Linked DNA regions of Salinarimonas sp.. The protein of the gene in region 1 interacts with the protein of each later gene in a pairwise test. Links are inferred from orthologs where the notes say so. Each region holds a gene or a part of one and is shown on either strand. Other genes may lie near its edges.

Evidence for each region.
Region 2: the proteins of cysE (region 1) and cysK interact in binary tests that used the Escherichia coli proteins (3 or more experiments, as listed by UniProt). The link is inferred for Salinarimonas sp. from one-to-one orthologs.

Annotation. Positions count from the first base shown.
Region 1 is NZ_CP157794.1:1,385,286-1,396,696, forward strand. What follows is about bases 5,678-8,545. They hold cysE (serine O-acetyltransferase), read left to right. Parts: upstream 5,678-6,619; coding sequence 6,620-7,471; downstream 7,472-8,545. Other genes in these bases: ABL310_RS06465 (MFS transporter), read left to right, coding at 5,678-5,842; ABL310_RS06470 (bacterioferritin), read left to right, coding at 5,940-6,434; ABL310_RS06480 (DUF3126 family protein), read left to right, coding at 7,575-7,787; ABL310_RS06485 (hypothetical protein), read left to right, coding at 7,938-8,545. Also shown: ABL310_RS06450 (SpoVR family protein), read right to left, coding at 1-642; ABL310_RS06455 (YeaH/YhbH family protein), read right to left, coding at 671-1,969; ABL310_RS06460 (PrkA family serine protein kinase), read right to left, coding at 1,998-3,944; more of ABL310_RS06465, read left to right, coding at 4,355-5,677; more of ABL310_RS06485, read left to right, coding at 8,546-9,335; ccoP (cytochrome-c oxidase, cbb3-type subunit III), read right to left, coding at 9,659-10,534; ABL310_RS06495 (cbb3-type cytochrome c oxidase subunit 3), read right to left, coding at 10,539-10,685; ccoO (cytochrome-c oxidase, cbb3-type subunit II), read right to left, coding at 10,701-11,411.
Region 2 is NZ_CP157794.1:1,063,108-1,074,417, reverse strand. What follows is about bases 46-2,812. They hold cysK (cysteine synthase A), read left to right. Parts: upstream 46-822; coding sequence 823-1,803; downstream 1,804-2,812. Other genes in these bases: gltX (glutamate--tRNA ligase), read left to right, coding at 2,753-2,812; map (type I methionyl aminopeptidase), read right to left, coding at 1,841-2,620; ABL310_RS04955 (Rrf2 family transcriptional regulator), read left to right, coding at 287-742; dut (dUTP diphosphatase), read left to right, coding at 46-210. Outside these bases: more of dut, read left to right, coding at 1-45; more of gltX, read left to right, coding at 2,813-4,108; ABL310_RS04935 (AMP-binding protein), read left to right, coding at 4,293-5,915; ABL310_RS04930 (hypothetical protein), read right to left, coding at 5,923-6,453; ABL310_RS04925 (LysM peptidoglycan-binding domain-containing protein), read right to left, coding at 6,837-8,384; ABL310_RS04920 (TIGR00730 family Rossman fold protein), read left to right, coding at 8,522-9,139; ABL310_RS04915 (SDR family oxidoreductase), read right to left, coding at 9,177-9,974; ABL310_RS04910 (DUF1810 domain-containing protein), read left to right, coding at 10,075-10,530; ABL310_RS04905 (hypothetical protein), read right to left, coding at 10,479-10,844; ABL310_RS04900 (hypothetical protein), read right to left, coding at 10,799-11,182.

The DNA.
Region 1 (11,411 bases):
GAGGCGGCGATCGTGCTCGCGCTTCTCCTCGGAACGCAGGTCCGGGCGCATCTTGCGCGGATAGCGATGCACCGCCTGGCCCATCAGCGCGTGGGCGGCGTCGAGCACCATCTCCACCTGCGCGTGGCCGTAGCGCTCCTCGCAGTCCGAGATGAAGCCCTTGGCGAATTCGAGATAGTCCAGGATGCCGTCGGCGTCGGTCCACTGCTTGAACAGGTAGTTGTTCTTGAAAAAGTGGTTGTGCCCGAACGCCGCGTGGGCGATCACCAGCGCCTGCATCGTCGCCGTGTTCTCCTCCATGACGTAGGAGATGCACGGGTTGGAATTGATGACGATCTCGTAGGCGAGGCCGCGCATGCCCTTGCGATAGCTCGCCTCGTGCGCGGCGAAATGCTTGCCGAAGGACCAGTGCTTGTAGAACAGCGGCATGCCGATGGAGGAATAGGCGTCGAGCATCTGCTCGGCCGTGATCACCTCGATCTGGTTGGGGTAGACGTCCAGCCCGAGCTCGCCGACCGCGATGTCCTCGATCGCGTCGAAGACCCGCTGGATCGTCCCGAAATCCCAGTCCGCGCCTTCGAACAGGAGCCCCTCGGGCAGGGGGCCGGCGGTCTTGCGCGCCGTCAGGTCGGCGAGGCTCATGCGCGTGTCTCCACGACGGTTCGTGTCCTCATGCGGTCTTCTGCTCGCCCTTCTTGGCGAAGAGCTCGCGGAAGACCGGATAGATGTCCCTGCGATGGCGGACCTTGCGCATGGCGATCTGCGCGCCCGCGCTGCGCGCGAGGTCGTAGGTGCGCCACAGGTCGCTCTGGCGGTAGCCGAAGCCCATCGGGCTGTCGTCCTCGCGGCCGACCTCGAGATAGGCAAAGTACTGGCAGGCTGGCAGGATCTGGTCCGTGAGCAGCGCCGCCGTCTTGGCGTTGTCGGAGGAGGTGTTGTCGCCGTCCGAGGCCTGGGCGGCGTAGATGTTCCAGTCCTCCGGCCGGTAGCGCTCGTGCATCACACGGATCATTTCCTCGAGCGCGGTGGAGACCACCGTGCCGCCGGTTTCGGGCGAGTAGAAGAAGGTCTCCTCGTCCACCTCCGACGCCTCGTGGGTGTGGCGGATGAAGACGATCTCCACGTGCTTGTAGCGGCGCTTGAGGAAGAGGTAGAGCAGGGTGAAGAACCGCTTCGCCAGGTCCTTCATGTGCTCCGTCATCGAGCCGGAGACGTCCATCAGGCAGAACATCACCGCCTGGGCGATGGGGCGGGGCGTCGCCTCGGAGCGGCGGTAGCGCAGGTCGATCGGGTCGATCCAGGGGATCGCCTTGGTGCGCTTGCGCATCCGGGCGAGCTCCTCGCGCGCCTCCTCGAGCCGGATCGGGTCGTCGTGGGTGCGCTCGAGCTCCTCGATCTCGGCCTGGAGCGCGGCGATCGCGTCGGGCCGCGGCCGGCGCAGGGCGATGCGCCGCGACAGGGAGTTGCGCATCGTCCGCGTCAGCGCGAGGTTCGCCGGCGAGCCCGTCACCGAGAAGCCGGCGCGCCGCCAGCTCAGCTGCTCCGTCGTCGCGAGCTTGCGCTTGGCGAGATCGGGCAGCTCGAGGTCCTCGAGGAAGAGATCGACGAACTCCTCGTGGGAGAGCGCGAAGCGGAAGTCGTCCTCGCCCTCCCCGCCGGGGGAGCCCTGGGAGCCGCCGCCTCCGCCCCCCCGGGGCGGGCGCGGAATGCGCTCGCCCTCCACGTAGTCCTTGTTGCCCGGCAGCAGGTAGTCCCGCACGCCGCCCTCCGAGGAGCGCCGCAGCCGCGGCTCCCGCACTCCGTCGAGGGGAATGGACACCTCCCCGCCGGCCTCGAGGTCCTTGATGCTGCGCTCCTTGGAGGAGTCGCGCACCGCGCGCTTCACCAACGCTTTCGCACGGCGCAGGAAGCGCTGCCGGTTGGCGAGGCTCTTGCCGCCAGGATTGAGGCGGCGGTCGACGATATGCATCAAAGCGCCTCTCGTCCGCGGGCCTCTCTCAGCCCGCCTGCTTCACGCGCATGTACCATTCGACCAGACGTCTCACCTGCCGCTCGGTATAGCCCCGCTCGGTCATGCGGTCGACGAAGTCGGAATGCTTCTTCTCGGTATCGGAATCCTTCTTGGACCCGAAGCTGATCACCGGCAGGAGCTCCTCCACCTGGCTGAACATCCGCCGCTCGATGACCTCGCGGATCTTCTCGTAGGAGGTCCAGGACGGGTTCCTGCCGCCGTGGCTCGCCCGCGAGCGCAGGGCGAACTTCACCACCTCGTTGCGGAAATCCTTCGGGTTGGCGATGCCGGCCGGCTTCTCGATCTTGGTCAGCTCCTGGTTCAGGAGCTCGCGGTTGAGCAGCTGGCCGGTGTCGGGATCCTTGAAGTCCTGGTCCTCGATCCACGCGTCCGCGTAGTCCACGTAGCGGTCGAACAGGTTCTGGCCATAATCGTGGTAGCTCTCGAGATAGGCCTTCTGGATCTCGTTGCCGATGAACTCGGCATAGCGCGGGCCCAGCTCGGCCTTGATGAACTCGATGTAGCGCTTCTCCTGCTCGTCCGGCAGCTGCTCGCGCCGCACGGTCTGCTCGAGCACGTACATCAGGTGCACGGGGTCGGCCGCGATCTCGATCGTGTCGTGGTTGAAGGTGGCGGCGAGCACCTTGAAGGCGAAGCGCGTCGAGATCCCGTCCATGCCCTCGTCGACGCCGGCGGCGTCGCGATATTCCTGGATGGAGCGGGCGCGCGGGTCGACCTCCTTGAGGCTCTCGCCGTCGTAGACCCGCATCTTGGAATAGACGTTCGAGTTCTCGTGCTCGCGCAGCCGCGAGAGCACCGCGAACCGCGCCAGCATGTCGAGCGTACCGGGCGCGCAGGGCGCGTCGGCCAGCTCGGACGTGCGGATCAGCTTGTCGTAGATCTTCTGCTCCTCCGTGACCCGCAGGCAATAGGGCACCTTGATCACGTAGATGCGGTCGATGAAGGCCTCGTTGTTCTTGTTGGAGCGGAAGGACTGCCACTCCGCCTCGTTCGAGTGAGCGAGGATGATGCCCTGATAGGGGATCGCGCCGATGTTCTCGGTGCCGACGTAGTTGCCCTCCTGCGTCGCCGTCAGCAGCGGGTGGAGCATCTTGATCGGCGCCTTGAACATCTCGACGAACTCGAGCACGCCCTGGTTCGCGCGGTTCAGGCCGCCCGAGTAGGAATAGGCGTCCGGATCGTTCTGCGAGAGGGTCTCGAGCTTGCGGATGTCGACCTTGCCGACCAGCGAGGAGATGTCCTGGTTGTTCTCGTCGCCCGGCTCGGTCTTGGCGATGCCGATCTGACGCAGGCGCGAGGGGTTCACCTTCACGACCTTGAAGCGCGAGATGTCGCCGCCGAACTCGTCGAGGCGCTTGAGCGCCCAGGGGCTGAGCAGCCCCGTGAGCCGCCGGCGCGGGATGCCGTAGCGGTCCTCGATCATGTCGCCCATGCGCTCGGGATCGAACAGGCCGAGCGGGCTCTCGAAGACCGGGCTCATCTCGCCCCCGGCCTTGAGGACGTAGATCGGGTGCACCTCCATCAACGCCTTCAGGCGCTCGGCGAGGGAGGACTTGCCGCCGCCCACGGGGCCCAGCAGGTAGAGGATCTGCTTGCGCTCCTCCAGCCCCTGGGCCGCATGACGAAAGAAGGAGACGATCCGCTCGATCGTCTCCTCCATGCCGTAGAACTCCTCGAAGGCCGGATACACCCGGATCGTCCGGTTCATGAAGATCCGGCCCAGCCGTGGATCCTTGGCCGTGTCCACCATCTCCGGCTCGCCGATCGCCGCGAGGATGCGCTCGGGCGCGCTCGCGAACATCATCGGGTCCGACTTGCATCCCTCGAGATAGTCCATGAGGGACATCTCGGTCTCGCGCCGCTGGTCGTACATCTGCGCGAAGGAGGTGAACAGGTCGTCGTTCGGATACATGATCGCTCGCCCCATCCTGGCATCATCTTGACTTTAACCCCCGACCCGCGTCGAAGGTTGCCGGGAGAATCGGTCGGCGGACAGATGGGCATCGCGTCGCACGCGGCGCTATCCCCTTCTAATCGTTCGACCGCTCTCCTCTCGCAGGCGCCGAGGCCAGTCTGACGGGTCCCGCTCGGCGCGCCTATCCGCGCTGAGCCGGATGCGATCATTTGGCCGCGGTGCGCGGCGAGCGCTCGCCGTAGCAAGCAAGACACGTACCCGATGCGCGGAGGGCGACGCGCGCGGGGCGCTCATCCCCGTCCGTCATCTCGGCGCCTCATAACAGGATATAGTGCGCGCAGCCCCGTCGTATAGGGGCCGCTTACAACCGGACCGCCTTTCCACGCACCAGACTCGACCAAGGTCTCATGCCCCGCGCCGTACAGCCCGTCCTCGCCCTTCTCCTCGCCGTCATCCTCTTCATGGCGGGATCCGGCCCGCTGGGCACGGTGGTCAGCGTGCGCCTGGAGCAGGCGCAGGCGTCCACCCTCGTCATCGGCCTCGTGATGGCGGCGAACTTCCTGGGCCTGACGCTCGGGGCGCTGTTCGCGTTCCATGTGGTGACGCGCGTCGGCCACGTGCGCGCCTTCGCCGCGTTCGCGGCGGTGATGGCGGCGGCGACGCTGGCCTACCCGCTCGTCGTCGACGAATCGCTCTGGGCGGTCTACCGGCTCACGCAGGGCTTCTGCGCCGCGGGCCTGTTCGTGTGCATCGAGAGCTGGCTGAACGATTCGGCCACGCCCGAGAACCGGGGCACCATCCTCGCGATCTACATGACCTGCCTCTATTTCGCGCAGGGCGGCGGGCAGTTCGTGCTGACGGTGCCCGACGAGACGGGCTACCTGATCTTCACCCTCATCGCCATCGTGATGATTCTCGCCGTGGTGCCGGTGGCCATGACGCCGCGCGCCCCGCCGATGATCCCGAACGTGTCGTCCTTGAGCTTCAAGCGGCTGTGGATCGCCTCGCCGCTCGGCATCTTCGGCTGCGTCTCCTCGGGGCTGATCCTCGGCTCGGTCTACGGCCTCGCGCCGGTCTACGCCTCCGGCCTCGGCTTCGACCTCTCCGACACGGCGACCTTCATGTCCGCCATCATCTTCGGCGGCGTGCTGCTGCAATGGCCGCTGGGGCGCCTGTCGGACATCTACGACCGGCGTCTCGTCATCGTGGGGACCATGATCGCGGGCGCCGTCGTGAGCTTCCTGATGCTGCCCCTGCCGGCGCTCGGCTTTCCCGTGCTGCTCGTCGTCGCCGCCCTGTTCGGCGGGATCGGCTTCGCGATCTATCCGCTCTGCGTCGCGCACACCAACGACCACCTCGAGCGCGAGGAGCGCGTGGGCGCCTCCGGCGGCCTCGTCCTCACCTATTCCGCGGGGGCGACCGTGGGCCCGCCGGTGGCCGCGGCGGTGATGAGCGCCGTCGGCCCGAGCGGGCTCTTCGTCTTCTCCGGCGTGATCGGCGTCGTCTCCATCGGCTTCGCCGCCTGGCGCCTCAAGGCGCGCCCGCCGGTGCCGGCCGACCAGCAGATGAAGTTCCAGACGCTGCCCCGCACCACGCCGGTCGCCGCGCCCCTCGATCCGCGCGGCGAGGAGATCGTGGAGACCGTGCCCACCGTCTCGCACGGCTACGCCGCCGAGACGCTGGAGGCGGTGGAGGCCCACGCCGCGCAGGCGGCGGAGGCCGAGCTGCGCGAGATCCAGGGGGAGTTCGACTTCGGCGAGGCGGAGGCGGAGGCTGAGGGAGCAGGCGAGGACGGGGCGGAGTCGCCGGCCGCCGAGGCGGGCGACGCGGCGGCGGACGAGGCCGGGGACGCGCCCGCCGAGGGCGCGCGGGAGGAGGAGCGGGCGGGCGCCTGAGCCGGGGCGCGACGTCGCGCCCACCGGGGCGCCCGGAACCGCGTGAGCCGGCCTCGGGTTCCCCTCGCGAACCACACGAACGCGAGGAGAGACCTTCATGAAGGGCCCCCAAGTTTCCCTGACCCACCTGCAGCGCGCCATCACGATGGAGCTGACGACCATCAACACCTACGAGCTCCAGGCCGCCAAGCTTCGCGACTGGGGCGTCGACCAGCTCGCCGACCGCATGGCCGAGGAGGTCGAGGAGGAGCGCGGCCACTTCCACCGCTTCCTCGACCGCATGCTGTTCCTCGAGGGCGAGGCCAACGTGCACGACCTCGATCCGATCAAGCCCGACAGCACCATCCGCGAGATGTTCGATACCCAGCTGCGCATGGAGAACGAGGCGCGCGACTACTACGACAAGGCCGCCCGCGAGGCCCGCGACGCCGGCGACCTCGGCACCTTCGACCTGTTCCGCTCGATCCTCAAGGACGAGGAGGAGCACATCGACTTCGTCGAGACCCAGTTCGACCTCATGGAGCTGATGGGCGACCAGCTGTACGTGTCGCGCCAGGTGTCGTCGACGGCGGAGCAGGAGGACGACGATTGAGGGTCGTCGTCGATCGTTAAGTGCGCTTCCCCTCGTCCCGGACGCCCAAGGCGATCCGGGACGGCGCGGATCGGCTCGCTCGGGTCGACGAAGCGCGCCGCCTTTGGCATGATCGCGCCGTGCGGGGTTCTCCCCGGCGGCGCGGTTCCTATCTCTGGGGGACCGCCATCGAGAGGGTGCGACCCATGAGCCAGCCCGTGACGCAGCTGCGCGAGAAGACCAACGAGATCGATCCCGTCGTGGGCACGGTGGATCCGGTCTGGGCGCGCGCCCGGCGGGAGGCCGAGGCGGTGGTGCGAGCCGAGCCCTCGCTGACCAACTTCATCCTGACGAACATCCTCAACCACGCCTCTCTGGAGGACGCGGTGATCCACCGCGTCGCGGCGCGGCTCGCGCATCCGGCGGTCTCGGCGACGCTGATCGAGCAGACCTATCGCGAGGTGTTGCGGCAGGACCCGGAGATCGGCCACGCCTTCCGCGCCGACATCCTCGCGGTGGCCGACCGCGACCCGGCCTGCAACCGGGTGATCGAGCCGATGCTCTACTTCAAAGGCTTCCACGCCATCCAGACGCATCGTCTGGCGCATTGGCTGTGGAGCCACGGCCGCGGCGATTTCGCGCTCTACCTGCAGAGCCTCTCCTCCGAGGTGTTCCAGACGGACATCCACCCGGCCGCGCGGGTCGGGCGCGGCGTTTTTCTCGATCACGCGACGGGGCTCGTCGTGGGCTCGACGGCGGTGATCGAGGACGAGGTGTCGCTCCTCCAGGGGGTGACGCTCGGCGGCACCGGCAAGGAGGGCGGCGACCGCCATCCGAAGATCCGCCGCGGCGTGCTGATCGGGGCGGGGGCGAAGATCCTCGGCAACATCGAGGTCGGGCGCTGCGCCCGCGTCGCCGCGGGCTCCGTCGTGCTCAAGGACGTGCCGCCGAAGACCACCGTCGCAGGCGTCCCGGCCAAGGTCGTCGGCGAGGCCGGCTGCGCCGAGCCGGCGCGCACGATGGACCAGATCCTCGCCGAGAGCCTCTCGCCCGCCTGAGCGCCCGCCGGGTTGCCGTAGCGTCCGCGCCGTGGCATCCCGGGCCCTCGCCCTCGTCGTCGCGCCCGCGACGACGACGCAGACGACACGAGAAAGGAATCCGGTGAACAAGACCGAGCTGGCCAAGGTGGAGCGCTATCTGCGCCGCACCTTCGCGAACCATTCCATCAGCATCCGCGCCCGCCCGAAGAAGGACGATTCGGCCGAGGTCTATATCGGCGACGAGTTCATCGGCGTACTCTTCCTCGACGACGAGGACGAAGACCGCTCGTATCAGTTCCAGATGGCGATCCTGGAGACGGATCTGGAGGAGTGAGCCTGCGCCGCGGCCGTACCGACCGCGGTGCGGCCGCCGAGGCGGCGCGATCGGCTGCGGCGAGATCGCGCCTGCGCACGACTTGATCGCGACCTGATGAATCTGCAATCCTGACGCCCTAGGTGCCGTGCGTGCACGCAGGGGGCGGGAATGGCGGATCTCGACAGCGTCATCAAGGAAAGTCACCGGGCGCGGCTGTTTCCCGTGCTCGCGGAGACCTCGAAGGAAGGGCGCGCCACCTCGATTCTGCTCGCCTGTCTCGCCAGCGTCTCCGAATTCGGCCGCGTGATGCTCGGCAGCCTCGGGCAACGGGTCGGCAGCCGCGCGCAGATCGCCGCCTACACGGAGGTGAGCTTCCCGATGGGGCGCGGCGAGAAGGCCGCGCGCCCGGACGGGCTGCTCGTGCTGCGCATCGGATCGCGGACCTGGACGGCGCTCGTCGAGGCCAAGGTCGGCGCGGCCGATCTCGATGCGACGCAGGTCGAGACTTATTGCGAGGTGGCGCGCCGGTACGGCCTCGACGCGGTCGTGACGCTCTCGAACCAGTTCGCCGCGCTGCCGGCGCATCACCCGGTGGCGCTCTCGACCGCCGCGCGCCGGAAGGTGGCGGTCTACCACTGGTCCTGGATGAACGTGCTGACCCAGGCGACGCTGCTGATCGACGGCGAGGGCGTCGCGGACACGGATCAGGCCTTCGTCCTGTCCGAGCTCGTCCGCTTCCTCGCTCATCCCAGCACCGGTGTGAAGGGCTTCGACCGCATGCCGCCCGCCTGGCCCGATCTGGTGGCGAAGGCGCAGGCGGGCGCGCCGATCTCCGCCGGCGACGAATCGGTGCGCGAGGTCGTCGGCGCCTGGCACCAGGAAGTGCGCGATCTCTCCCTCATCCTCAGCCGCCAGCTCACGACGGAGGTGCACCCGGCCATCCCGCGCGCGCACCGGGGAGACCCGGAGGCGCGCGTCAAGGCGGACGCCGAGCGGCTCACGGCGGAGCACTGCCTGGGCGCCAGCCTGCTCGTCCCCGACGCGGCCGCGCCGATCGAGATCCGCGCCGACCTGCGCGGGCGCAGCCTCCTCGTCTCGATGAAGGTGCGCGCGCCGGAGGATCGCAAGAGCAACAAGGCGCGGCTCGGCTGGCTGCTGCGGCAGATCGAGGCGAGCGAGGCGGACGGCCTCCACGTGCGCCTGCATTACATCGGTCGCGCCCCGTCTCGGCAGGCGAGCCTCGCCGAGGCGCGCGTGGACGCGGAGGAGATCGCCGGCGGGCGCGATGCGCCGGAGCTCGTCTCCATGGAAATCCTGCTGGTCCGGGATCTCGCGGCGAGGTTCGCCCAGCGCAACAAGTTCGTCTCGGAGCTCGAGGCGGCGGTGCCGAGCTTCTACGAGCGGGTGGGACAGCATCTCAAGGGCTGGCAGCCGCGCGCGCCGAAGCTGCGCGAGGAGAGGGCCGAGCCCGAGAGCGTCAGCGTCGCCTCCCTCGCCGAGGCGAGCGAGGGCGGCGAGGAGGAGGGCGGGCCTTCGGACGGGTGGCTCGTGCCGGTGCAGGAGTGAGTCCCCGGATCCGCCGGAGCCGCCCTCCGGGGCTCGCCTGCCATGTCGCCGCAACGAGCCGCGATCGAGGGCCGGAACCATGACGGCGCGTGAGAGGACAACGGCATGGGGCAGCCTCGGCCGGCCCGCGGACTTCCGAGGCCGCCGAGGGCCGGCGACGGGAGGGGAGATGCTCGTCGAGGACACGGCTGCCGCGATCGTGCGCGTGCCGGCGTCGCGGTCCGGCTCGTCCGGTAGCGCCGGCCGGCGCGGCTGCGCGAACGAAAACGGCGGGCCCTGCAGGACCCGCCGTCTCCCGTCTCATCCCGCCTTTCGGGCGCGGCTCACTCGCCGCCGCCGAGCGTGTGGACGTAGACCGCCAGCGCCTTCACGGTCGCCTCGTCGAGGCGCTCGCCGAAATGAGGCATCATGCCGCCGCGGCCGTTGACCAGGCCCTCGAGGACGACCTCGCGGTCCGAGCCGTAGAGCCAGATGCCGTCCGTCAGGTTCGGCGCGCCCATCTCCCGGATGCCCTCGCCGGTCTCGCCGTGGCAGGCGGCGCAGTTCATCGCGTAGAGCTCGGCGCCCTGCGCCGGGTCGAAGCCCGCCGGGGTCTCGAGGCCGGAGAGCGAGCGCACGTAGTCGGTGAGCACGAGCGCCTCCTCGCGGCCGAACCAGCCGTCGCGGACGAAGGCGGGCATGTCGCCGATGCGGGTGTCCATCGGCGTCGAGCGGATGCCGTAGGTGATCGTGTGCTGGATCGCCTCCATCGAGCCGCCCCACAGCCAATCGTCGTCGACGAGGTTTGGAAAGCCCGTCGCCCCGCCGCCGCCGGCGCCGTGGCAGGCCGAGCAATTGTCGCCGAACGCCGCGCGGCCGTAGGCCTGGGCGAAGGCGAGGAGCTGCGGGTCCTCCTCGATCGAGGCGAGCTCGATGTCGCGCAGCGCGGCGATGTCGCCGCCGCGGGAGGCGTCGAGCCGCTCGAGATCGTTCACGACGGCGGAGCGCGAGTTCCAGCCGAGGATGCCGCCCGTCGCCGTGTTGACGAGGGGGATCGCCGGATAGAGCAGCACGTAGATCACCGAGAAGGCGATCGTGACGTAGAACAGCCACAGCCACCAGCGCGGGAGCGGGTTGTTGAGCTCCCGGATGCCGTCCCATTCGTGCCCGGTCGTCGAGACACCGGTCACCTTGTCGATGTCCTGCTTGTTCTGGGCCATGGCCTCAATCCTCTTCGATGGGCGTCCGCGCGGCCTTGTCGAAGGTCGAGCGGTTGGACGGCAGGAGCGCGTAGACGAGCACGAGCAGGAACCCGAACACGAAGATCAGGAGCCCGCCCGTCTGGGCGAAGGAGGCGAGTGTCTCGTACATGATGCTCTCCCCTCCTCAGCGCACGTTCGCCTGGCCGTCGTAGGTCGAGAAGTCGACCAGCGTGCCCAGCGTCTGCAGGTAGGCGACGAGGGCGTCGCCCTCGGTGACGACCCCGTCGGTGCGGCCCGAGAAGGACCGGGCCTGGGCCTTGGGGTAGCGCGCGAGCAGATCCGCCTGGCCCGGGTCGTCCGTGGTCGCCTGGGCGACGACGTCGGAGCGGGCGTTGAGGATCATCTCCTCCGTGTAGGGCACGCCCATCGCGGCCTGCACCTTCAGGTCCTGCTCGATCGTCGCGAAGGAGAGCGGCGTCTCGAACAGGAAGGGGTAGCCCGGCATGATCGAGGACGGCACCAGGGAGCGCGGATCGACGAGATGCGCCACGTGCCAGGCGTCGGAATACTTGCCGCCGACGCGCGCGAGGTCGGGCCCCGTGCGCTTCGAGCCCCACTGGAAGGGCTTGTCGTACATGGATTCCGCCGCCAGCGAGTAGTGACCGTAGCGCTCCACCTCGTCGCGCAGCGGCCGCACCATCTGGCTGTGGCAATTGTAGCAGCCCTCGCGGACGTAGATGTTGCGCCCCGCCAGCTCGAGGGGGCTGTAGGGCCGCATGCCCTCCACCTTCTCGATCGTGTTCTGCAGGTAGAAGAGCGGGGCGATCTCGACGAGGCCTCCGATGGAGACCACGCCGACGATGCCGGCCACGAGGACGACCGAGTTCTTCTCGAA
Region 2 (11,310 bases), 320 kb from region 1 along the record:
CTCAATTCCCCGGGCACCGTCGACAGCGATTATCGCGGCGAGGTCATGGTTCTTCTCGTCAATCTCGGCGATGCGCCGTTCCGTGTCGAACGCGGGATGCGCATCGCGCAGCTCGTCGTCGCTCCGGTCACGCACGCGACCCTGGTCGAGGTAGCGGAGCTGGAGGATACGCCGCGCGCCGGGGGAGGGTTCGGTTCGACCGGGATCTGAGCGCGAGCGACGACGTGAGGAAACGCGAGCGGCCGCAAGCCGCGCAGAGTGTTCTTGATCGGGGGTTCATGACGTCATGATTTTGCTGTCTCGTCGGTCTCTGCTCGCCATCGCCGCGGTGGTGGACATCGCGCTGCACGCCCGGCCGTCGCCGGTCGCCGCGAAGATCCTGGCGCAGCGCCACAATCTGCCGCCCCGCCATCTCGAGACCGTGCTCCAGGCGCTGGTGCGCTTCGGCATCCTCAAGGGCGTGCGCGGACCCCGCGGCGGCTACGAGCTCGCGCGGGAGCGCCGTCGCGTCACCGCGGGCGACATCGTGCGCGCGGCGATGAGCGTCACCGGCGAGGACGGCCTGCCGCCGCTGCCGGAGAGCCAGCTCGTCGACGTCGTCGTCGGCCCCGTGGTCAAGAGCGCGGGCGAGGCATTTCTCGGCGAGCTCGACGCCATCACGGTCGAGGACCTCTGCGCGCGGGCCGAGAAGATGAGCGCCGCGGACGGCCCGAGCGACGACGCCCTCGATTTCGCGATTTGACGCGTGAAATAAAACAAACTAGCGACAAAGGGTGTGAATTGCGCTAGAAGGGGGCCAGTTCGAAACCAGGGAGGCTTCTCTTGGCCGACACCCCTCGCACCGACGAGACGCCGCGCACCCACGGGCGCGGCCGCGTCTACGACTCGATCACCCAGACGATCGGCGACACGCCGCTCGTTCGTCTCGCGCGCCTGCCGCAGGAGCGCGGCGTCGACGCCGAGATCCTGCTCAAGCTCGAGTTCTTCAACCCGATCGCCTCGGTCAAGGACCGCATCGGCGTCTCGATGATCGAGGATCTCGAGGCGCAGGGCCGCATCCGGCCGGGCGCGACGCTGATCGAGCCGACCTCCGGCAATACCGGCATCGCGCTCGCCTTCGTCGCCGCGGCGCGCGGCTATCGGCTGATCCTGGTGATGCCCGAGACGATGTCGCTCGAGCGGCGCAAGATGCTCGCCTTCCTCGGCGCCGAGCTCGAGCTCACCCCCGGACCGCAGGGCATGAAGGGCGCCGTCGCCCGCGCCAAGGAGCTGGCGGAGGAGATCCCCGGCTCCGTCATCCCGCAGCAATTCTCCAACCCGGCGAACCCCTACATCCACCGCGTCACCACGGCCGAGGAGATCTGGAACGACACCCACGGCGAGGTGGACGTGCTGGTCTCGGCGGTGGGCACCGGCGGCTCGATCACGGGCGTCGGCAAGGTGCTCAAGGCGCGCAAGCCCGACGTGAAGGTGATCGCGGTCGAGCCCGAGGACAGCCCGGTCCTCTCCGGCGGCCAGCCCGGCCCGCACAAGATCCAGGGCATCGGCGCGGGCTTCGTGCCGGACATCCTCGATCGCGGCCTGATCGACGAGGTGGTGACGGTGGGCAACCAGACCGCCTTCGACACGTCCCGGGCGCTCGCCCGCGCCGAGGGCATTCCCGGCGGCATCTCGACGGGCGCCAACGTCGCGGCCGCCCTCGAGATCGGCGCGCGCCCGGAGATGAAGGGCAAGAAGATCGTCACGATCGCCTGCTCCTTCGCCGAGCGCTACATCTCCAGCGCCCTGTTCGAGGGGCTCTGAGCCCGACGGCGACGCGCCGCCGCCGCGGCGCGTCGCCTCACGCGATGCGCGTGAAGATCTCGACGCCGTCCTCCGTCACGCCCACCGAATGCTCGAACTGGGCCGAGAGGGAGCGGTCGCGGGTGACGGTGGTCCAGCCATCGGAGAGGGTCTTCACCTCGGCGCGGCCGGCGTTGAGCATGGGCTCGACGGTGAAGAACATGCCGGGCTCGAGCCGCACGCCGCGGCCGGGCAGGCCGTAGGACAGCACTTCCGGCGGCGCGTGGAAGGCGCGCCCGAGCCCGTGTCCGCAGAACTCGCGCACCACCGTGTAGCCCTTGGCCTTCGCCACGGCCTCGATCGCCGCGCCGACGTCGCCGAGCGTGGCGCCGGGGCGGATCTCGGCGATCCCGGCCATCATCGCCGCGTGGGCCGCCGCGATCAGCCGCCTCGCCTTCGCCGAGGGCTCGCCCACCGAGAACATCCGGCTCGTGTCGCCGTGCCAGCCCTCCAGGATCGGCGTGACGTCGATGTTGAGGATGTCGCCCTCGGCGAGGCGCTTGTCGTCGGGCACGCCGTGGGTGACGACGTGGTTCACCGAGATGCAGGTGGCGTGGCGATAGCCGTGGAAGCCGATCGTCGCCGGCACGGCGCCGTGGTCGCGCATGAAGGTCTCGCACAGACGGTCGAGCTCCCCCGTGGCGACGCCCGGCCGCACGTGCGGCGCGATGAAGTCCAGCGTCGCCGCGGCGAGCCGCCCGGCCTTGCGCATGCCCTCGAAATCTTCCGGCCCGTGCAGGGGAATGCCCCGCGGGCGCCGCTCGCCCCGCTCGTCCATGATCTCTCCCGTCCGCGGCCACCCTAGCACGGGCCTCGCGCGAAGTGTCTCCCGCCCGGCGACGCAGCCCGGCGCATCGTCGCGTCCACCGACCGGATTCCACTCGGTGGGATGATGCGCTAGAAGCGCCGCATGACCGCACCCTCCGTGACGCCACCCGTCCTGCGCTTCGCGCCCTCGCCGACCGGGCTCCTGCACATCGGCAACGCCCGCACGGCGCTCTTCAACGCGCTCCTCGCGCGGCGCGAGGGCGGGACCTTCGTCCTGCGCCTCGACGATACCGACCGCGAGCGGTCCCGGGAGGAATACGCGCGAGCCATCCGCGCGGACCTCGCCTGGCTCGGCATCCCGCCGGACGGGGAGGTGCGCCAGTCCGACCGCGTCGCTCTCCACGACGCGGCCGCCGACCGCCTGCGCGATATGGGGCTTCTCTACGCCTGCTACGAGTCCCCCGACGAGCTGGAATACCGCAGGAAACGCCAGCTCGCCCGCGGCCTGCCCCCGATCTACGATCGCGCCGCGCTCGCCCTCTCGGCGGAGGACCGCGCGACGCTCGAGGCGGAGGGGCGCCGGCCGCATTGGCGCTTCAAGCTCGACCACCGCACGGTCGGCTGGACGGATCTCGTGCGCGGCCCGGTGACGGTGGACTGCGCCTCGCTCTCCGATCCGGTGCTGGTGCGCGGGGACGGGTCGTATCTCTACACGCTGCCTTCCGTCGTCGACGACGCCGATCTCGGCATCACCCACGTGATCCGCGGCGAGGACCACGTCACCAACACGGCGGTGCAGATCCAGATCTTCGAGGCTTTGGGCGCCGCCGCGCCGGCCTTCGGCCACCACAACCTCCTCACCACGGCCTCGGGCGAGGGCCTGTCGAAGCGCCTCGGGCATCTCTCGCTGACGGGCCTGCGCGAGGCCGGGCTCGAGCCGCTCGCGGTGGCGGCGCTCGCGACGCTGGTGGGAACCTCGGAGGCGGTCCGGCCGGTCGCGTCGCTGGACGAGCTGGCGGGCCTCCTCGACCTGTCCCACGTCTCGCGCGCACCGGCGAAGTTCGACGAGAGCGAGCTGACGGCGCTGAACGCCCGGCTCGTGCACGAGCTGCCCTACGCGGCGGTGGGGGACCGGCTCGCGGCGATGGGCGTCGGCGGCGGGGCGGCGTTCTGGGAGGCGGTGCGCGGCAATCTCGAGACGGTCGATCAGGCCCGCGACTGGTGGGGCGTCGTCGCGGGTCCCGTCACGCCCGCGATCGAGGACCCCGCCTTCTGCGCGGAGGCCGCGGCGGCCCTCCCGCCGGAGCCCTGGGACGGCGCGACCTGGAAGGCCTGGACGGACGCGGTGAAGGCGCGCACCGGCGCCAAGGGCAAGGCCCTGTTCATGCCTCTGCGCAAGGCCCTCACCGGCCGCGACCACGGCCCCGAGCTCGCCGCGCTGCTCCCGCTGATCGGCCGCGAGGCCGCGCGGCGTCGGCTCGCGGGGGAGCCCGCCTGACGCCGCCCCTCCCGCGCGCCATCCCCATCCGCCCCTCCGGGCCGCTCGCACGGCCCACCTCCCCTGCCGGGGAACGGCGGGGAGGCGTTCCATGCCCTGGCGCCTCTGCACGACACGCGCCCGCCTTGGCGCGGCGCCGCGGGCTCTGCTACACGTCGTGTCCCCATTCGGAGGCGCGAACGCGATGCTGGGCGAGGCCCGCGACTACGACACCCTCATGGCCGGGTTCCGCTGGGCCGTGCCCGAGCGCTACAATATCGGCGTCGACGTGTGCGACCGCTGGGCGGCGGCCGATCCGGACCGGCCGGCGGTCCTCGAGGTCGGCGCCTCGGGCGCCGTCGAGGCCTGGACCTACGGCCGCCTGCGGGAGGCCTCGAACCGCCTCGCCAACGCGCTCGCCGCCCGCGGCGTGCGCCGGGGCGACCGGGTGGCGATCCTGCTGCCACAGACGGCGGCGGTGCCGATCGCGCACATCGCCGTCTACAAGCTCGGCGCGATCGCGGTGCCGCTCGCGGTCATGTTCGGCGTCGATGCCCTGGGCTATCGCCTCGGCGACGCCGGGGCGAAGGCGCTGATCACGACGGGGGCGGGCGTGGAGAAGACCGCCGCGCTCGACCTGCCGGACCTCGCCGCCGTGCTCTGCGTCGACGGGGCGTGGTCGGGACCGGGACGGCCGGCGGAGGATCTCCACGCCGCCCTCGCCGCCGCGAGCCCCGACCATACGCCGCGCGACACCCGCGCCGACGACCCGGCGATGATGATCTACACGTCCGGCACCACGGGCCAGCCCAAGGGCGCGCTGCACGCCCATCGCGTCCTGCTCGGGCACCTGCCCGGCGTGCAGATGCACCACGAGTTCCTGCCGCGGCCCGGCGACCGGCTGTGGACGCCGGCGGATTGGGCCTGGGCCGGGGGGCTGCTCAACGTGCTCCTGCCGGGCCTGCATTTCGGCGTGCCCGTCGTCGCGCGCAAGTTCGACAAGTTCGACCCCGACGAAGCCTGGCGGCTCATGGCCGAGCAGAAGATCGCCAACGCCTTCATCCCGCCCACGGCGCTGCGCATGCTGCGCGCCGGCGGCGATCCGCGCGGGCGCTACGACCTCGCGCTGCGCACGATCGGGTCCGGCGGCGAGGCGCTCGGCGCGGAGACCTTCGCCTGGGGCCGCGAGGCGCTGGGGCTGACGATCAACGAGTTCTACGGCCAGACGGAGTGTAACCTGGTGGTCTCCTCCTGCGCCGCCATCGGCGTCGCCGAGGCCGGCGCCATCGGCAAGCCGGTGCCCGGCCATACGGTCGGCGTGATCCGCGAGGACGGGAGCCTCTGCGAGCCCGAGGAGCCGGGGCAGATCGCCGTGCGCCGCCCGGACCCGGTGATGTTCCTGGAATACTGGAACCGCCCGGAGGCGACGCAGCACAAGTTCGTCGGCGACTGGATGACGACGGGCGACCAGGGCGTGGTCGACGCCGCCGGCTACGTCCGCTTCGTCGGGCGCGACGACGACGTCATCACCTCGGCGGGCTACCGCATCGGCCCCACCGAGATCGAGGATTGCCTCCTGCGCCACCCGGCGGTGTCGCTCGCCGCCGTCGTCGGCAAGCCGGATGCGGTGCGCACGGAGATCGTCAAGGCCTTCGTCGTGCCGCGGGAGGGCGTCGAGCCGTCGGACGCGCTGGCGGAGGACATCAAGGGCTTCGTCCGCACGCGGCTCTCCGCGCATCAATATCCGCGCGAGATCGCCTTCCGCGACAACCTGCCGCTGACGACGACCGGCAAGGTCATCCGCCGCCTGCTGCGCCAGGAGGCGTGAGGCGGGCTCACGAGCGGGCCGAGGCGGAGCGCGGCGCGTCGGGCTCGGGCGCGGCGGTCGGGGTGCGCGCGGCCAGCAGCGGCGCCCAGTCGCGCACCGCGATGCGCAGGCCCGCGCGCTCGAGCCGCCCGCCCATGTCCCGCGCCAGCGAGGAGACGGTCGGGTTCAGCCGCACCGCGAGCGAGCGCGCCGCCCGGCCGGCCACGACGGTGTCCTCCTCCTTGCAGGCGGCGATGAGGGTCAGCGTGGCGCATTCGTGGCCGGACGCCTGGCGCGCGCCGATGCCGTTCATTTCCCAATCGCCGTGCGGCCAGCTGGCGTCGGTGCGCTGGTTGCGCAGGGCGAAGCCGAGCAGCAGCGCGTCGGAGACCACCGCGCGCGCCGTGGTGGCGTCGGTGGCCCGGGTGAGGCGCGCCTCGAGGGCGTCGATCACGGCGACGTCGTAGGACGCCTCGAAATCGCCCAGCGCGCGGAAGATGTCGACAACGAGCGCCATGCGCGGGCTGAGCAGGACGTCGATCGATCCGTGTGCGGTCATCGTCTCGACTTTCGCAGAAAGGGCGACCGCAGCGTCGCTGTCGCGTCGATCGGCCGCCGCGCCAAGTCCTTGCCGAGCAAGCCCTCTTCGAGGTCGCCGGCGGCGGTGTCGCGAGGCCAACGCCCCCCGTTGCGAGGGGGTTCCTGGGGCCGCCGTGCGGCGGCGCGGCGCGCCTGCCGGCGGCGCCGTGGCGTCCTGTGGAGGAAAATCGAAAAAAAGTCGCGACTGCGGAACCGACCGCGAGAACGCGCGTTGGGGGAACAACCGGCTCATTCTGCCCCCACGGGCCGGCACCTCGGGCGCGGACGCTTCACGGCGGCCGCGCCTTTTTCTTGGCGGCGCTCGCTCGGCCGCGTCCGGCGCCGCGCGTGCCGCTTCCGGCCCTACCGCGCCGCGGCGTCTTCCGCCTCGTCCCCGTCCAGCGCCGGGAGCACGAAGACCTGGCCCGGATAGATCAGGTCCGGGTTGCGGATCTGCTCCTGGTTGGCGTCGAAGATCACCGTGTACCGGATGCCCTCGCCGTAGATCCGGCGCGAGATGCGCCAGAGGCTGTCGCCGCGGCTGACCAGCGCGGTGTTGATCTCCGGTATGGTGAGCGTCGCCTCGCGATCGGGCGCATCCGCGACGGGAATGTCCGCATCGGCGACCCGATCCTCGGCGGTCTCGGTCGCCGCCGGAGCCGGCGCGCGCGCGGCGCGATCCCCGCCCCCCTGCTCGCCCGGCTCCTGCGGCGGGGCGGCCGTCTCCGCGGACGGCTCCTCGATCTCGGCCAGCACCCCCGGCATCTCGAACGCGACCTCGGCGCGGGAGAGCACCGCGCCGTCGCGCGTGTCGACCTCGTCGAGGCGCACGCGATAGATCCCGGGGCGCACGCCGCGCCGAATGGCGAAGGAGACGAGGCCGGCATGGTCCGCCGAGGCGCGGCCGACGAACGTCTCGTTCAGGTAGAGACGCACGCTGGCGTTCGGCTCGCCCTCGCCGGAGACGAAGAGCCCGCCGCCCGTCTCGGCCTCGACGGTGGCGACGCGGATACCCTGCCGGTCGGCCACGGGCCCGGCGGCATCCGCGCGGGCGATCTGGGTGGGCTGGAGCCCGTCCACGGCCGCGGGCTGCGACGGCGCGTCGGAGGCATCCCGGCTCGGGGCGGCCTCGTCCTCGGTCGGCTCGGTCGCGGCGGCGACGTCGGATGCGGGCGCCGAGGGCGCCGGCGCGGGCCGCGAGAGGATCCGTGTCGGCGCGTCCGGCGCGACCAGCGCGACGACGGGCGCCTCGTCCATGCGCTCGGCGACGACCACGGTGACGCTCTGCGGCGACCGGCGCGGCGCGGCGTCGCCGTCGCGGACCTGGAGCGCGATCTCGTGCGTGCCCGGTGGCAGGGGCGGCGGCACGAAGGCGAACGCGCCGGTGGCGTCGGCGACGACGATGTCGTGGACCATCCCGTTGCGCAGGAGCTCGACCCTGGCGCCGGGGGGCGCCTGGCCGGCGATCACCGCATCGCCGGTGGGCTCGACGCGCACGACGTCGAAAGCGGCGTCCAGCGCGACGGGCGCCGCCGACGCGACGGGCGCCGCCGACGCGGCGGGCGCGGCCGGCTCGACGGGCTGTGCGACCGGGTCGGCGGGCGCCGCCGGGTCGATGGCGGCGACGATCGACTCGGGGGTGCCGCTCGCGGCCGGGCTCGGTCGGGTGGAGCTCTGCGTCGGGCTCGCGTCCGTGAGGGTCGGCTGCTCCGGGGCGGCGACCTCCGGGGCGGCGACCTCCGGGGCGGCCTGCGGGGCGCCGGCGGGCGCCGTGGACGCGGGCGTCTCCGACACGGTCACCGCGGCGTCTCCCGCCAGGCGCTCGCCGAAGACGGCGTAGCCGACCCCGCCCGCGGCGACGGCGAGGGCCACGACGGTGAGCACCAGATTGCGACGCCGTTCGACAGACACGGCCGTGATCCTTCGTCTCGACTTGACAGCGGCGGGTGTCGCCGCGGAACGATTACTCTTTCCGACGCGTCGACGAAACGGGAAACGTGATCCCATCAAGCGCGGATCGCAACATTTTTGAAGGGGAAGCCGCGACAATGAGTCGTATCCGGTCCATCTGCGTCTATTGCGGCTCGTCCCCCGGCGGCGATCCGGCCTATCTCGCGGCGGCGGAGGCGCTCGGGCGCGCCATGGCCGCGTCGGGCGTACGGCTCGTCTACGGCGGCGGCGCGCTCGGCCTGATGGGCGCCGTCGCGCGCTCGACGATCGAGGCCGGCGGCGAGGTGACCGGCATCATCCCCGACTTCCTCACCAGGAAGGAGAAGCTGCTCGACGACGTGCAGGAGACGATCGTCGTCGGCGACATGCACGCCCGCAAGCAGCTGATGTTCGAGCGCGCCGACGCCTTCGTGGCGCTCCCCGGCGGCATCGGCACGCTCGAGGAGCTGGTCGAGCAGATGACCTGGGCCCAGCTCGGCCGCCATCGCAAGCCGATCCTGGTGCTCTCGCTCGGCGATTTCTGGAAGCCGCTGCTCACGCTGCTCGCCCACATGCGCCAGGCGGGCTTCATTCCGAAGGACCGTGAGCTGAGCTACCTCGTCGCCGAGCGTGTCGGCGACGTCCTCCCCATGCTGGAAGCCGCCGCCGCCCACCATCCCCCGCGCGAGGACGGATCCCGCCAGGCCGAGGAGCGCTTCGTCGAGCGCAAGTTCTAGCTCCCTAGCCCATCCGGGAGAGAGGCTTGCTCGAACCTCACACGCTCATGACCGAGCCCCCGTCGACCCGCCAGTTGGCCCCGACGACGAAGCTCGCGCGCTGCGAGCAGAGGAAGGCGATCACGGCGGCGACCTCCTCCGGGCGGCCGCGGCGGCCGACCTCGATGCCCGGGCGCTTCTCGGCGAGGAAGCCCTCGATGGCGGCCTCCTTGTCGACGCCCTCCTCGGCGGCGCGCTTCTCCATCATCTTGTCGGTCATCGGCGTCGCCACGAAGGCCGGGGAGACCACGTTCACCAGGACGCCGTCCTCGCCGTAGGCCTTGGACAGGCTCTTGCCCAAAGTGATGATCCCAGCCTTGGCGACGTTGTAGGGCGTCTCCTCGGGATAGGGCTGGACCGCGTTCTCGGAGGCGATCAGCACGAGCCGCCCCCAGCCCTTCTCGCGCATGCCGGGAATGAAGGCGCGCGCCACGCGCACCGCGCTCATCAGGTCGACCGCGATCACCTCCTCCCAGCCGGCGTCGTCGATCTCGAGGAAGTCGCCCGTGGGCCCGGTCTCGCCGGCGCAATGGACGACGATGTCGGGCGCGCCCATGGCAGCCTCGATCTCGCCCTTCAGGCGCGTCACCCCGTCCGCCTTCGACAGGTCGGCGGTGAAGGGCATGCACCGGCCATGGGCGGAGAGCCCCTCCGCCGCGTCGGCGAGCGCGTCTCCGGTGATGTCGCTGAGCGCGACCGCCGCGCCCTCGTCGAGCAGGAACCGCGCGGTCTCCCGGCCGATGCCGGAATCGCCGCCCGTGACCAGGGCGAGCTTGCCCTCGAGATCGAGCTTCATCGGATGCCTCCGTCCTGTATCGTGTCTCGGCAAGGCGAACGCGCCGGGGGCTCGGCCGTTCGAGCGACCGCCCGTCGCGCCCGAGACAGGGAGGAGCGAGATGCCGCACGACGATCCCTTCGACCTCGCGCGCTTCGTCGCCGCGCAGGACCCGGTGATCGGGACCGTGCGCGCCGAGCTCGCGGCGGGCGCCAAGCGGACGCACTGGATGTGGTTCGTGTTCCCGCAGCTCGAGGCGCTCGGCCGCAGCCCCACGGCGAAGCGCTACGGGATCTCGGGCGCCGCCGAGGCGCGGGCCTATCTCGACCACCCGGTTCTCGGCCCGCGGCTGCGCGAATGCGTCTCGCTGCTCCTCGCGCATGCCGATGCCTCCGGCGGCCCCGACATCCACGCGATCCTCGGCAGCCCCGACGCCCTGAAGCTCGCCTCCTGCCTCACCCTCTTCCGCGCGGCGGCGCAGGACGCCGCCGACCGGGCCCTGTTCCGGCGCGGTCTCGACGCGTTCTACGAAGGCCGGGCGGACGGGCGGACGCTGGCGCTCGTCGCCGGCTCCTGACTCCCCCCTCCGCCGGCGGCCGCCCCGCGCGCCACCGCGATCACGGCGACGCCGAGGGCGGCCGCGGCGGCGATCGCGAGGAGGTTCAGCGCGCCCCAGCCGACGAGCGCGAGACCCGCGCCCGCCAGAAGCGCGCCCGCCGTCGCCGCCAGCGCGACGAAGAACTCGTTGGCGCCCTGCGCCCGGAAGCGGCCGCGCCCCGGAACGCTCGCCCCGACGAGATGGCTGCCCCCGACATAGAGCGCGTTCCAGGCGAGCCCGAGCAGGATCAGCGACGCGGTGAAAGGCCAGAAGCCGTCCCCCAGGAGCGCCACCGCTCCGGCCGCCGCCTGAAGCGCGACCCCGAGGCCCAGGAAGCGGTAGACGCCGATGCGCTCGCCGCGAACAGCGAGGCGCCGATCAGGACCGGCGCCGCGCGGGCGAGGAAGGAACCGAGCAGGGCGGCGAAGACGCCGCCGAACAGGACGAGCGACACGGCCGAGGGGCGCTTGTCGCCCGGGACGAGATCGAGCGCGGCGAAGCGGAACAGGTTGACGCTGGCGAGGAAGAGCCCGAGCAGCGCGTGCGCCGCCGCGAGGAGCCAGAAGCTCTCCTGCACGATCGCGAGCGCGCCCACCGCGCCGGCGAGCACGCCGCTGAGCGCGGCGGACATCGAGTCTCAGTCTGTGAGGTTGCCCTGAAGCTGTTTTGCGTGCGGCGCTTTGTTCTTGACACTCACCTCTTCCGGTTGCACCCTCTCCGTGCTCATGCCTTCGGGCCCCGCCAGCCGCACGTCGAACG